2 regions of the Paenibacillus sp. RUD330 genome follow, and region 1 is predicted to be linked to the other one. Evidence: riboswitches for the same ligand, from Rfam matches in the RefSeq annotation. Region 1 holds a riboswitch; the other holds the start of a gene.
What was found. Region 1 has a riboswitch for ZMP and ZTP ahead of CIC07_RS23125 (TIGR01440 family protein). Riboswitches for the same ligand answer to the same signal wherever they lie in the genome.
Positions count from the first base shown of each region.

Region 2: another riboswitch for ZMP and ZTP. It lies ahead of CIC07_RS00775 (bifunctional 5,10-methylenetetrahydrofolate dehydrogenase/5,10-methenyltetrahydrofolate cyclohydrolase); the one in region 1 lies ahead of CIC07_RS23125 (TIGR01440 family protein).

Region 1 covers NZ_CP022655.2:5,093,955-5,101,388, forward strand. The annotation lists gene wecB (non-hydrolyzing UDP-N-acetylglucosamine 2-epimerase) at 56-1,201, opposite strand; gene upp (uracil phosphoribosyltransferase) at 1,219-1,848, opposite strand; gene CIC07_RS23120 (serine hydroxymethyltransferase) at 2,183-3,430, opposite strand; gene CIC07_RS23125 (TIGR01440 family protein) at 3,674-4,276, opposite strand; ZMP/ZTP riboswitch at 4,459-4,540, opposite strand; gene CIC07_RS23130 (low molecular weight protein arginine phosphatase) at 4,668-5,264, opposite strand; gene CIC07_RS23135 (manganese efflux pump MntP) at 5,316-5,882, opposite strand; gene CIC07_RS23140 (L-threonylcarbamoyladenylate synthase) at 6,763-7,434, opposite strand, start outside.
Region 2 covers NZ_CP022655.2:168,331-175,764, forward strand. The annotation lists gene CIC07_RS00760 (class I SAM-dependent methyltransferase) at 1-814, opposite strand, end outside; gene CIC07_RS00765 (bifunctional glycosyltransferase family 2/GtrA family protein) at 1,188-2,225, opposite strand; gene CIC07_RS00770 (phosphodiester glycosidase family protein) at 2,239-3,174, opposite strand; ZMP/ZTP riboswitch at 3,318-3,399, shown strand; gene CIC07_RS00775 (bifunctional 5,10-methylenetetrahydrofolate dehydrogenase/5,10-methenyltetrahydrofolate cyclohydrolase) at 3,460-4,311, shown strand; gene CIC07_RS00780 (transporter) at 4,740-5,141, opposite strand; gene CIC07_RS00785 (hypothetical protein) at 5,180-5,503, opposite strand; gene CIC07_RS00790 (TerC family protein) at 5,918-6,709, shown strand; gene CIC07_RS00795 (ABC-F family ATP-binding cassette domain-containing protein) at 6,868-7,434, shown strand, end outside.

The DNA of each region.
Region 1 (7,434 bases):
TACAGTTGAACTGTATGCTGTGCCGTTGTTGGAGTTGACGCTCTTCCCCCGAAAACTATGAACGTTGTGTGAACGGTTCGGGTCTTTCGCCTCTGCCAAAATGATGCAGGATGGCGGCGACGATTCTCTCCGACGCAGCCCCGTCTCCGTACGGATTGGCCGCCTGGCTCATGCGCTCATACGTTCCCTGGTCGGTAAGCAGCGCGCGGGTCCGCTCGTAGACGCGGGTCTCGTCCGTGCCGACCAGCTCCAGCGTTCCGGCCTCGATGCCCTCCGGGCGCTCGGTCGTATCCCGCAGCACCAGCGTCGGGATGCCGAAGGAAGGAGCTTCCTCCTGCATGCCGCCGGAGTCGGTGAGAAGCAGATACGTATGCGGGAAGAAGTTGTGAATCTCGAACACGTCCAGCGGCTCGATCAGCTTGATCCGCGGATGGTTGCCCAAAAGCTCCTGCGCCGGCTCGCGTACGGCGGGATTCGGGTGCACGGCGTACACGATGGCGATGTCGTCGAATTCATCGGCGATGCGCTTGACGGCGCGGAAGATGTTGCGATGCGGCTCGCCGAGCGATTCGCGCCGGTGGGCGGTCATCAGGATGAGGCGCTTGCCGGCAGCCCAGTCCAGCATCGGGTGGGTGAATTCCGGATCCACCGTATACTGGAAGACGTCCGTCGCCGTATTGCCGGTCACATAGATCGCGGATTCCGGCTTGCTTTCCCGGCGCAGATTGCCTGCGGACCAGTCCGTCGGCGCGAAGTGCACGTCCGACAGAACGCCGGCCAGCTGGCGGTTCATCTCCTCCGGATACGGGGACATCTTGTTCCAGGTGCGCAGGCCCGCTTCGACATGGCCCACCTGGATCTGCTGCAGGAACGAAGCGTAGCTGGCCAGGAACGTCGTCTGGGTGTCCCCGTGCACGAGCACGATATCCGGACGGGCCTCCTTCAGCACAGGCTCGATTCCCTCCAGCACGCGTACGGTCGTCTCGGTCAGCGTCTGGCGGTCCTTCATGACGTTGAGATCATAGTCCGGCTTGATGCGGAAAAGCTCCAGCACCTGGTCCAGAATCTGGCGGTGCTGGGCCGTCACGCAGACGATCGGCTCGATCTGCTCCGAATGCTTCTGCAGCTCCAGCACAAGCGGAGCCATCTTGACCGCCTCCGGCCTCGTGCCGAAGACGGTCATCACTTTCAGCTTCTCCATGCGGTTCCTTCTCCCCCTTACTTCGTTCCGAACATCCGGTCGCCGGCGTCGCCAAGGCCCGGAATGATGTAGCCCTTCTCGTTGAGCTTCTCGTCCACGGCCGCGGCGTAGATGTCGATCTCGGGATGCGCTTCCTGAACGGCGCGAATGCCTTCCGGAGATGCGATCAGCACCATCAGCTTGAGCTGGGTGCAGCCGCGCTTCTTGAGCGCCTCGATGGCGGCGTTGGCCGAGCCTCCGGTCGCCAGCATCGGATCGACGACGATGAGCAGCCGCTCCGTCGCGTCTGTAGGAAGATTGATGTAATATTCCGTCGGCAGCAGCGTGTCATGGTCGCGGGAGAGCCCGATATGCCCTACCTTGGCGGCCGGAATCAGCTTGAGGATGCCGTCGACCATGCCCAGGCCGGCGCGCAGAATAGGCACGATGCCGAGCATCCTGCCGGACAGTACTTTGGATTCGGCCACGGCGACGGGAGTCTCCACCCGGATCGTGTCCAGGGGCATTTCCCTCGTGATCTCATAGGCCATCAGCGTGGCTACTTCGTCGACAAGCTCGCGGAAGTCTTTGGTCTTGGTGTCTTTGTCCCGAATATACGTCAGCTTGTGCTGGATAAGCGGATGGTCGCATATGACCAGATTGCCCATGGGGGTTGCCCTCCTGAATTTCGCTAAAATTTGCTTTTCTCCGACAGCATCGGAGCATAATCCCAACTATTATAGCATTCCCCAAGGGAGAGCGCATCAAGCATTGTAGAAGGCAAAATATCGCTGCGGAAGCGGACGGCTCCAGACAGGCTCTGTCCTTGTCTCCCGCTTCCGCATTTTCCAAGGCTGGCCGGCTCGATCCGCCCCCTATTCCCCTGCAGGCATACGGAATGATTAGGCTGTGTCCGGCTTCCCAGAGCAAGGCGGCTGAACGGCTGTCCACGCAAAGAACCCCGTCCAGCGGAAAATCCGCCGGACGGGGTTTTCTTGCCTATTAATACTTGATGTCGGTATAGAGCGGGAAGCGGCCCGTGAGCTCGCGCACGATGCCGCCGGCCTTGGCCAGGACGGCCTCGTCCTTCGGACTGCGGAGGGTCATGTCGATGACGTCTGCGATCGTGCGCATCGCGTCCGCGTCCATGCCGCGCGAAGTCGCGGCCGGCGTTCCGATCCGGATGCCGCTCGTAACGAACGGGCTGGTCGGATCGAACGGGATCGCATTTTTGTTCACCGTGATGCCGACGGAATCGAGCACATGCTCGGCTTCCTTGCCCGTGATGTTCAGGTTGCGGGTATCGAGCAGCATGAGATGGTTGTCCGTGCCGCCGGAAACGATGTTCAGGCCTTTGCCCGACAGGGAATCGGCCAGCACCTTCGCATTGTCGATGACGTTTTTGGCGTAGGTTTTGAATTCAGGCTGCAGAGCCTCGCCCAAAGCCACGGCTTTGGCCGCGATGATGTGCATCAGAGGGCCGCCCTGCGATCCCGGGAAGACCGCCTTGTCGATGGCGGCCGCCCAGGCTTTGGTCGTGAGGATCAGGCCGCCGCGCGGTCCGCGCAGCGTCTTGTGCGTCGTCGTCGTCACGAAATGCGCGTGCGGCACCGGGCTCGGATGCAGGCCGGCGGCTACCAGGCCGGCGATATGCGCCATGTCGACGAAGAAGAGCGCGCCGACGTCCTTGGCGATCCGGCCGATCTTCTCGAAGTCGATGATGCGCGGATAAGCGCTCGCCCCGGCTACGATCATGCGCGGGCGATGCTTGAAGGCCGCCTTGCGGAGGTTGTCGTAATCGATCGTGAACGTGTCTTCCTCGACGCCGTATGCGACGAAGTTATAATAAAGGCCGGATGCGTTGACCGGGCTGCCGTGCGTCAGATGGCCGCCATGGGCCAGGTTCATGCCGAGAACCGTATCGCCCGGCTTGAGGGCAGCCAGGTAAACCGCCATGTTGGCCTGAGCGCCGGAATGCGGCTGGACGTTGGCGTGCTCGGCGCCGAACAGCTCCTTCGCGCGGTCGCGCGCGATGTCCTCCACGATGTCGACATGCTCGCAGCCGCCATAGTAGCGCTTGCCCGGATAGCCTTCAGCGTATTTGTTCGTCAGAACGCTGCCCATCGCTTCAAGGACGGCTTCGCTGACGATGTTTTCCGATGCGATCAGCTCGATGTTGTCGCGCTGGCGCTGCAGCTCGAGCCCCATTGCCTTCAATACTTCAGGATCCTGCTTGCGGAGATTTTCCATGTTGGATCAAGTCCTCCCTCATAATGGATGCATCAGTGATCAGAACATCAGTCATTGGAACATCTGTGATTGGAACATCTGCGATTGGAACATCTGCGATTGGAACATCTGTGATTGGAACATCAATGGTTGGAATAACGGACTCGAACATCAGGGATCAGACATCAGTGCCTAAGAATACTGTGCTTAAGCCATTCGTTCTTTCAGCGTTTAGAACCTCAGCGCCCAGGACAGGCTCGCCCTTCAGTCGCAGCTGCCGGCGGAGCCGGACAGCTCCTCCCCTGCCGGCAGCTCGTAGACGGCGCGCGAGCCCCCGATCAGCTTCGGCCGGGTGAACGCCATCGTCACGCGCGCTTCGCCGATCTGCTTCAGGGAAGGACGCAGAGGCACGGCGACCCGGCGCAAATGCATGCCGATGAGCGTTTCGCCGATATCGATGCCGGCATGGGCCTCCACCGTCTCCACGAGGCATGCATCCGCCAGGCGACGGTAGGCGTAAGCGGCCATCGAGCCGCCGGCGCCAGGCACCGGCACGGCGGCGACCTGCTCCAGTCCGAGCCTCTCGGCAACGGCACGCTCCAGAACGAGCGCCCGGTTCAAATGCTCGCAGCACTGGAACACCGGCGTGAAGCCGATCTCCTTGCGCGCCGCCTCCACGCCGGCAAAAACCGCCGCTGCCGCATCCGTGCTGCCCGAGGTTCCGATGCGCCTGCCGAGCACCTCGCTCGTGCTCACTCCGAGAACGAGCAGCTGCCCTTCCCGCAGGCGTCCGCCGCCGGCGAGCTCGCGCACAAGCGTTTCGACCCCGGCGGTTATCGCCGCCTCCGGCTTCGATCCATTCGTCATTCCAGCATCCTCCTGTCTCCGCCCCTCTTCCGTCTCCGCTGCAAGCGTCTCCGCTGCAAGCGGCTCCCGGAACAAGGGACAAGTTCGCCGTTTCGGTTCTATTATACCGGACCGAAGGCCTTTTAGACGAGACTACCCAAAATGACAAAGAGAGCAACGCGCGCAAAAAAGTTTGCGTGCTTGCTCTCTGCCCAGGCGACCGGCCGTATGTTCCGATGCTCCATCGTGGTTAATCCCACTTCGTCGCCAGTTACACCGGAAACCGTTGTTTCTTGCCTTCATCATAGCTTACACGAAAAGGGAAAGTCAATGATGGATAAGCCTTCTGCAGGGCCTCTTTTTCCCAATGGATGCGAGTCCGGAAAAAGAAGCGGTTCCGCTGCCGATCCCGCTACCCCTCATTCCTTTCGGATGGCCGGGATTGGAATTCCGGACGCTCCAGCAAGCCCGACAGCGCCTCGCGGATTTCCTCCGCGCAGCGGGCGTAATCCTCGTAGGAGCCTCCGTACGGATCGGCGATGTCCGGATGGGGAAGCTGGCGCTCCAGCTCCCGGATCCGCCGTTCCAAAGCGTCGTCGGGACGGCGGCCAAGCGACCGGGCGATCATTCTTTCGCTGTAGTGCCTGTCCAGCTCTCCGCCCGCTCCGTCCCGTCCCGGCAAGGAGTATTCCTTCAAGGTATGGACTTTGCCGGAAGCCTCCGGCCAATGCCTCAGAAGCGCTTGCTTGTGGGAGGAAGTCATCGTCAGCACGAGATCGGCCCATTCAAGCAGGCCTTCGCTCGCAGGCGTCGATGAGCCCTTATGAGCGATGCCGCTGTTTTCCAGCACCTGAAGCGCATGGCGCGATACAGGCAATCCGTCCACGGTGGATACTCCCGCTGAGCGGACTTCAAGCCGCAGCCCCCTCTCGGCCGAAAGCTCCCTCAGGAATGCCTCCGCCATCGGGGAACGGCATGTGTTTCCGGTACAGACAAACAAGATGCGCATGGACTCCCTCTCCTTTTCCCTTGAGCGGCTTCTCCTGCCGCCGGGATGTCCCTACAGCAGGAAGAGGATGCCGAAAGTAAGTAAAATCGCGCCGCCCGCCGCTTCCCCGTAGCTCCCCAGGCTTTTTCCGATGCGCCGGCCGGCCAGCAGTCCGGCTACCGACATCAGCCCTCCGGCCAGTCCGAACAGCAGGATGGTGAGAATCAGGTCGGCTGCGAACATGCCCAGCGAAATTCCGACGGAGAAGGAATCGACACTGACGCTCAGAGCGAACAGCAGCATGCCTCCCGCGGTCCTGTGGTCCGCGAAGGACGGCGACTCGCCATCGCCTCTCCAAGCGGCGAGAAGCATATGGCCGCCGAGCAGGATGAGCAGGATTCCCGCAGCCGCCGTCGCCACGTGACCAAGCAGAAAGCTCATGTAATGGCCCGTGTACAAGCCCAGAAGCGGCATGACGACATGGAAAATGCCGATAATCAGACTCAGCTTCAAGATGTCCCGGATCCGGATGCCCCTCATTCCGATGCCGACGCCCAGCGAAAAGGCATCCATCCCGAGAGCTAGCGCCATGATCAATAAAGTGAGCAGCTGTCCTTCATGCAGTCCCGCTTCCAACATTTGCGCAATCTCTCCTTACCTACGCTGGCTTGTTCTATCCAGCTTATGCGGACAAGGAGAGAGATTATGACCTGTCCCGAAGAGTCGGGCGAGGTGCGGCGCAGAGCTCGGTTCGCTCGGCGGGACGAGGGCCGATGCTCCCGGGCGAGGTCTTGCGTCCTGGACCGGGCTCGCTCGGCAGGGCGCGGTCTTGCGCGCTGGCTGGGCGGGACGAGGGCCTGACGCGCTCGACCTGCTCGCTCGACGGGGCGAGGTCCGATGCGCTCGACCGAGCTCGGCGGGACGAGCTCTTGCGCGCTGGCTGGGCGGGAAAAGGTCCGATTCGCCCGAGTGAGGTTTGACGTCCTGGACCCAGCTCGCTCGGCGGGACGAGGCCCTGAGGCGCTCGACCGAGGTTTGACGTCCTGGACCCAGCTCGCTCGGCGGGACGAGGGCCTGAGGCGCTCGACCGAGGTTTGACGTCCTGGACCCAGCTTGCTCGGCGGGACGAGGGCCTGAGGCGCTCGACCGAGCTCGGTCGGCGGGTGGTGCGTGGTCTGCAGCCACGCAGCCAGCAGGAACCATTGCGTTTTGTAGGTATCGCAAATTCAGCACATGGCGGGGAACCTACCGTTTATCGGACATACGTTCCGCTATTTCGCCCCAAAGCCGGTTTCCTTGCAGTTAACGGACATACGTTCCGCTATTTAGGCAGAAACCCGCTGTTTTCAATGTATTCGCATGAAATAGCGGATCCTATGTCCGTTAAAATTATTTTAACGCACGATTTGCATGAAATAACGGATCGTATGTCCGATAGCCTATGATGCTTCAGGAAAATAAATCAAGCTGAGGCCAGCCCGCTTATGGAGCTGCAGTCAGCCCGCAGATGGAGCTGCAGTCAGCCCGCATCGACCTGCCTGCCGCCGGCGGCCTTGGCCAGCCGGTTGAGCAGAGCAAGACCGATGCCGTCCGACGGGCAGGCTTCTGCCCAAATCCGCTCGGCGCCGAGCTCGTCGAACTCTCGCAAAACGGCGTAGAGCGATCGGGCGGCGCTATCCAGCTTCCCGAGGGAGCCGCAGGCCAGGACAGCATCGGCCCGGTAGGAAGCCGCCGTCTCCTCGTAGGCGAGAATGCCGGTGCGCAGCCCCATTGCACATGCCGCATCGGCCTCGGCTTGGATATACGCGCGCACCGCTTCCGGCGAGCCGGATACGAGGGTCATCTCCCCGCGCGGCGCATAATGGGCGTATTTCATGCCGGGAGAGCGGGGCGCCGCCGGCTGGGAAGCCGCGGTCTCGGAGACCGCAGACCCTGACGCCGGCTGCCCGAGGGCCGGAATGCCGGCTCCGGCATCGAACTCGACGGCGTACCCCGCCGCCCGCAGCTGCTCCGGCGTTACGCCGCCGGGCCGCAGGATGCGGACCGACCGCTCTCCGACAGCCTCGACAACCGTCGATTCCAGTCCGACTCCGGTCGCTCCGCCATCCAGCACGCCGCCGATCCGCCCGGCCAGATCCTCCAGCACATGCGAGGCCGCTGTCGGACTTGGGCGCCCCGAGCGGTTCGCGCT
Region 2 (7,434 bases), 640 kb from region 1:
CTTCCGGCTCCAGATGCCGATCGATCCGCCAGCCCAGCCCTTCAAGCATCCGCTCCAGCTCGGAGCGGGAGTAGGCTGCCTGCATCGGCTCGCCGGCACGGGCGGCCATCATGAGCTGCTTCTGCGCCCGTTCGCCTGCCTGCGGAGTGAAGGTCTGCTCATCCGGATAATCGAAGACGATGCCGCTGCCGGCCGGAAGCAGGGAGGCGATGCCGGACAGCAGCTGCCGGAAGTCCTCTTTGGCCAGGTAGTAGCTGATGCCCAGCAGGCTGCAGAAGCTGACCCGCTCGGGATTGAATCCGGGGCTGGCCAGCACATGCCTCCGCCAGTCCGGCTCGCGGAGGTCGGCGGAGATGAAATGAAGATTGGGAGGCGGGTCCATGTCCAGGCCGGATAAGCGGGCCTGCTTGTCGGCGGCGGTGACGGGATGGTCGATCTCGAAGATGTCGAGCTGCGAGGCCCATTCCGGCTGGCGGTAGGCGAACGTATCGTAGCCAGCGGCGAAGATGAGGTACTGCCGGGCTCCAAGCGCGGCGGCAGAAGCCAGTGCCTGCTCGGCAAAGGCCGCCCGCCCGAGCGGAGTGGGCGAAAGCTGATGGTCGACAACCTGGCGGAGAGCCTGCTCCCTCGTCCCGGAGAACCCGGGCTTGAAGAACGCGATCGCCTGCGACATGTTGGCGGAGATGCCGCCGTACTCTTCGTCGGTCAGCAGCAGCCTGGCGATCCGGTCGTCGAAGATTTTGACCGGATTGTGCTCGGCGTGGTAGGCGCGCGAGAAAGCGCTGACGAGTGCCGTCAAGCTTTTTGTTTCCATGATCATCATCACCTCTATTCCGTTGTATCATTGGGGTGAATGAAGAAACAACACTTGACTTTATTGTATATTTATGTTATAATATTGCGTTAATTTTTGCATATTTCACGATTTAGACATATTTGAGGCGATTTTTTGGGTGTCTGGCCAATCAGTCTGCTATTTCACTCTGTCGATCGAGAGGGGCCAGAACGAACTCGCGATACGTTTGGTTGCTTTGATTGCGCTTCAGGAAAGACGGTGATGAAAGCAAGGACGGACAACCCGCTGCACGGCTGGAGGCCGAAGATCTGCTCGATCAAGCAGCCGTGCCGCAGGATGGCGCCTGGACTTAAGTCTGCTGGACAGCTGGGTCCTCTGGGATCGGCTCTCGTCAACAGTCTGTCGCTTTGGCCTCCAGTGCGTATACAAATTGCCGCTGCGCCCAATAGCTGAACAGGAAGAGGGAAGCTTCCGTCATCAGCTTGGCGGCGACAAGCGGAATGCCGATGCCGGAATGGAAGAGGAGCATCAGGCCGTAGTTCAGCAGGACGATCACTAGAACGAGCGAGAAGTACCGGGGCAGCGATTTTCGGATCGCGGCCTTATTGCCAGGGTCGAAAACCATGCGGCGATTCATCGTGTAATTGAAGATGGAGCTGCATAGCCGCGCTCCGATGACCGACAGGAGCAGGCTGGACGTCAGCCATTGGAGCAGGAGCAGCAGCGAGAAGTCCACAATCGCGGCGAACCCGGAGGACGCGCAGAACTTCAGGAACGGAAAGTAGACCCGGGCGGAATCGGCGAGCGGGCGGAAATGGGAGGACTTGTTGTCCTCGAGATAGACGGTGTCGATCGGCACCTCGACCAGTCCGTAGCCGGCTTGGGGAGCTTCGAGCAGCATGTTCATCTCGTATTCGAAGCGCTCGCCCGGAACCTCGCACAGCCAGTCCAGCATGTCGGAGGAATACCCGCGCAGGCCGGTCTGCGTATCCTGGACAGGCCTTCCTGTCGCGAGGGCATAGACCATCCGCGTCGCCGAATTCCCGAAGCGGCTCCGCATGGGAACCTTGCCGGTGAATTGCCGGCTGCCGAGCACGATATGGCGGCGATGCTCGCGGACCGCCTCCGTAATCCGCAGAATGTCTCCCGGCAGATGCTGCCCGTCGCTGTCGGCGCAGACGACGCCTTCGCCGCCGCCCTGCCGCCGCACATAGTCGAAGCCGGTCTTGAGCGCGCTGCCTTTGCCTTGGTTCGACCGATGCGTCAGCACGGTGCAGCCCGTTTTCTCCAAGGAATCGAAGATCGTCCGGTAGCGCTCGCCGCTGCCGTCGTCCACGACCAGAATCGGGTCGGAGCTGACCTCCTTCAGGCTGCCGACAAGGGCGAGAAGCCGCTCATCCGGCTCGTAGGAGGGAATCAGGATCGTCATGTCGTTTGCCTCCTTAGGACTCGGGAACATAGATGATGTCGCTCACGCCTCGCTCGCGGCCTTTGCCGAGCGGATTGTTCACGACCCGGCCCATGAAGTACATCGTGGACGATCCGCCTCCGTCGAGATTGTAGGCCTCGGTGGCGCCGAGCTTCTTGAACAGGTCCGCGAACTCGGTGAGCGTCATGCCGCGGCTGTAGCCGCTGCTCCTTCCGTCGACCACGACAAACACCAGATGGTTGGGCGCGATCATCCCGATTCCGGTCCGAGGATTGGAGTCTTGAATGGAACGGTTGCCGAAGTTGCTGTCGATGCGCACGCTGCTGAAGTCGCCTGCGACCTCGCCGTCCTTCACGAGAACCGGGCCGAAGGAGAATGTGTTCGTCGCTCCCTCGGCAAGCAGGTCGGCGGAGGAGGTCTGTTCTTCGTCATAGGTTTCCAGGGTGCCGTTGCCGAGCAGCGCCAGGCCGTCGCGCGCCGGCTCGTCCCGGTACAAGGTGCCGTTGCGGATGATCACTCCATCGCTGCGGAAGCCGTAGTAGTCGCCGTTGATCGCCAGCACGGCGTTGTTCGCCGCAGCGATCGCCGACGTGTTTTCGGTGATGTTCGTGCCGAAGGTGTTTTTCGCCAGGGCGGTCAGCACGTTCGCGCTGTCGGCAAATTTCACGTCCGCCACGAAGTAGGTGACGGCATCCGAGCCGGAGCCTGTCTGGACTTTCTGGATGCTTATCGTCTGGTTGTCATCGGAATAATTCCAGTCATCCGACTGGACCTGCGCTGTGGACGAAGCGGCCGTCGTCTGCCTGACGGCGGTGCTGTTCGGGGCGACGACGACTTCGGCATGCTCGATCAGATAGCGGTCTGCCAGACGGTACAGGACGGCGGACAGGATGAGGAGGAACATCGCGATGATGGCGATGATTTTGGTTTTTTTGCGCCGGCGGAACATGGCCGATCACTCCTTCGAGAGGTTGTTGCCGTTATCTTAGATCCGCTACCTGTAATGAAACTTAAATGCGTGGGCGCCGATCCGCCAGCCGCAGAAAATGCATTTACAATCCTTCCGGATTTCAGTATCATCAAAAGTAAATTCCGACTGTGCGTGACTGGCGGAGCATGGGTCCAACCATGAGGGAGCGCATGGATACAGCAGCCGTACGCCTGGGCAGAGGTAAGGGGGATACCCCTTGCCTCTTTGCGTTTTTAAGCGGACAAAAAAAGGAGAGCTGCCGAAATGCCGGAGCAAACGCTGATATTGGATGGGGCCCGAGTGGCCGGGGAAATCAAGGAGCAGTTGGCCAGAAGAGTCGAAGCTCTTGCCGGAAAAGGAGTCGTGCCGTGCCTGGTTACGATCCTGGTGGGGAATGATCCGGCTTCGGAGACGTACGTCCGCATGAAGGGCAATGCCTGCCGCAAGCTCGGCATGGAGTCCAAGAGAATCCATCTCGATTCGGGAACGACGACAGGCGGGCTGGTGGACGTGATCCGCGGACTGAACGAGGATCCCGCCGTTCACGGCATCCTGCTGCAGCATCCCGTGCCGGAGCAGATCGACGAGAGGGAGGCGTTCGAGGCCATCGCGATCGACAAGGATGTGGACGGGGTCACGGCGCTCGGCTTTGCGCAAAACGCCTTCGGATACGCAGCCTATCCCTCCTGCACGCCTGCGGCCATCGTCGCCATTCTCGACTATTACGGCCTTCCGATCGAGGGCAAGCATGCCGTCGTCGTCGGACGCAGTCCGATCCTTGGCAAGCCGGTGTCGCTCATGCTCCTGAACCGCAACGCGACGGTGACCGTCTGCCATTCCAGGACGCAGCGGCTCAGCGAGATCGTAGCGCTTGGAGATATCGTCGTGGCGGCCGTCGGCAAGCCGAAGTTCATTCAGGGAGAATGGATCAAGGAAGGCGCCGTCGTTCTCGATGCCGGCTACAACGAAGGAAATGTCGGCGACGCCGACTACGAGGCCTGCGCCGTCAGGGCGAGCGCGATCACCCCGGTTCCCGCAGGAGTAGGTCCGGTCACGATCGCGATGCTGCTCAAGCATACGGTGGATGCGGCGGAGAAAGCCTGCTCCGCCCGTTGATCAAGAAGACGGAAGCGGGGCAAATAAGGCTCGAATCGGGCCTTGGAGCGAAGCGAGAGGGGTCATGGAGAGCAAATAAGGCTCGAATCGGGCCTTGGAGCGAAGCGAGAGTGGTCATGGAGAGCAAATAAGGCTCGAATTGATCCTTGGAGCGAAGCAGAGTGGTCATGGAGAGCAAATAAGGCTCGAATCGGGCCTTGGAGCGAAACGAGAGGGGTCGTGGAGAGCAAATAAGGCCCGAATCGGGCCTTGGAGCGAAGCGAGAGTGGTCATGGAGAGCAAATAAGGCCCGAATCGGGCCTTGGAGCGAAGCGAGAGTGGTCATGGAGAGCAAATAAGGCCCGAATCGGGCCTTGGAGCGAAGCGAAAGTGATCGTGGGGTGGGGCCGTTGCCGAGTCTTGCTCGGCAACAGCCTTGTTTCTTGCTGTTAACAGGTGAAGGATTCGACGCTCTGCAGATCCAGGCCTGAGAATGCCCAGCTGAATCCGGTCCAGCGGAACCCTGCGACGGATGTGCGCCCGACAAAGACGGGATAGAACCAGAAGCCGGGCCCGAAACGGGGCCAGATGTACGTGAAGCGGAAGGAGCAGCCCGAGATGGCGCCGGGATCTACGGCGAAGGTCGAGACGAGCGGCTTCTGCGGCACCGCTTGAGGCGGCGGCGAGGAGGGGGCCTGAGCCCCGCCTGCCGGACCGCCGGGAACACTGCCCGGCCCACCGCCCGGAACTCCGCCCGGGAACCCGCCCGGAACACCGCCTGGCGCACCGCCTGGGAACCCGCCCGGAAATCCTCCGGGCAATCCCGGGGGCGTAGGAAGCATGAAACCCATGGTCAAAACTCCTTTCAGATCATGCTGACGGCGAGAGGCTACAGCAAGGTGATGGCGAGCAGATCGAACAGGACCAGCGGCAGAATCACATTGTTGTACGGATTGACCGGTCCCGGCAGGAAGGCGCGGCTGCAGCCTTCATTGGAGAGACGGATGCAGAGGATGCTTTTGTGGCAATGGACGATGTAGCCTTCGAAGACGTCCCCGTCGATCGTCTCCACCTTGACGAGCCGATTCGCATGCTGCGAGCAGAGCTGATGCAGATGGCTCTTGACCGACCGCAGCGTGTGGTCGACATGCGGCTCGCATTTGTAGAACGGCTCCATAACCGCCGCTTCCGTGTGGGTATAGGATGAGCTCATGAGGATGACCCTCCTTTTTTTCAAACCTGGGTTATCCTATGCAGATGCCTATGGCGAGGTTACGGCGCGGACAGGCAAGCCGGCATGCGCTGCCATTCGGCTTGCTGCGGCGATGGCGGATCCCGAGCCTTGCCGGGCCCTGGACATTTTCCGAATAAAAAAGAAACCATCCGGGCTCATCCCCGTACTACAACAGACCAATCATTAAAGCTGTTGTAGCACGCAAAAGAAAACCGGACTCCGAAGGGGAGTAGCTGCCACAGTAAAGTCGTCAATACGAGAGCCCGCTCTCCGGCTTTACTGGCAATGCCGAACCGCATTGTTAGCGAGACCTTTGTGCATCCGAGGCCATTCATGTCCTCGGGAGACAAGGGTCTTTTTGCGTTCGGCCAGCTCATTTGGAGGAGGAAGAAGATGGATTTCGCTTTATTGATGGAATATGGATGGGTGCTGCTCGTCCTCATTGCCCTGGAAGGATTGCTGGCGGCCGACAATGCGCTCGTGCTGGCGATCATGGTGAAACATCTGCCGGAGAAGGAACGCAAGAAAGCTCTCTTCTACGGCCTCGCCGGAGCGTTCGTGTTCCGCTTCGCGTCCCTGTTCGTCATCTCGTTCCTCGTGGACGTATGGCAGGTTCAGGCGATAGGAGCGCTGTACCTCCTGTTTATTGCCCTCAATCACATCTTCCGTAAAGTGATCGTCAAAAAAGGCGAGCGGAACGCGGAGCCGCATACCGGAGCCAAGCCCAAAGCCGGGTTCTGGCCGACGGTCATCAAGGTGGAGCTGGCGGACATCGCCTTCGCCGTCGACTCCATCCTGGCTGCTGTGGCGCTGGCCGTGGCGCTGCCGGCGACGAGCCTGCCGAAGATCGGCGGCATGGACGGCGGCCACTTCGCCGTCATCTTCCTGGGCGGCTTCATCGGCCTCCTGATCATGCGATTCGCGGCCAACTGGTTCGTCAAGCTGCTCGAGAGCAGGCCGTCGCTCGAAGTCGCCGCCTTTGTCATCGTCGGCTGGGTGGGCGTCAAGCTGGCGGTGCACACGCTGGCGCATCCCGCGCTCCATGTCATCCCGCATGACTTTGCCGAATCGACAGCCTGGAAGCTGACGTTCTACATCGTGCTTGTGCTGATTGCGGCCTGCGGCTGGTTCTTGTCCGGCAAGGCCAAGCCGGAGGTGAAAGCGGAGACGGGAAGCTCGATGTAACGCGGAATTCATCAAGGCATGCAAGGCCGGACGCCGACAGCGGCGTCCGGTTTTTTTCGTCATCGGACCGGCTGCTCGGAATATTGTCGCCTTCGCCGCCATTGCTGGTAGAATGAAGAGAGTGCTTCCAGTCGGGGGAACGGGAAAGAGGGGAAAAGATGAGCGTCATAAGGCTAGAAAATGTCACGAAGAAATACGAGGATGCTCTCATATTTCGCGAAATTTATTTTCGCGTGGGCCAGGGCGAGCGCGTCGCCGTCATCGGGCGCAACGGCGCCGGCAAGTCGACGCTGTTCAAGCTGATCATGGGCAAGGATGAGCCGACATCGGGCAAGGTGGAGGTCGATCCGAAGGCGCGGATCGGCTACTTCTCCCAATTTTCGGAGATGAGCGGCAGCCTGTCCGTCCAGCAGGAGCTGGAGCTGTGCTTCGAGCAGGTGGCTCTGATCGAGCGGGAGCTGCAGGAGGTGGCGGAGAAGCTGGGAACTGTCACGGATGACGGCGAGATGGACCGGCTGCTGTCGAGGCAGGCGGAGCTGTTCGAGCAGATGGAGCATCTGGACGGCTGGAACGTGTCCGTCGAAATCAATACGGTGCTGACGAAGCTCGGGTTCAACGACCGCTCGCGCCATCAGCCGGTGGACGAGCTGTCGGGAGGCTGGCGCAACCGCGCCGCGCTCGCCAAGCTGCTCGTGGAGCAGCCTGATGTCGTCCTGCTCGACGAG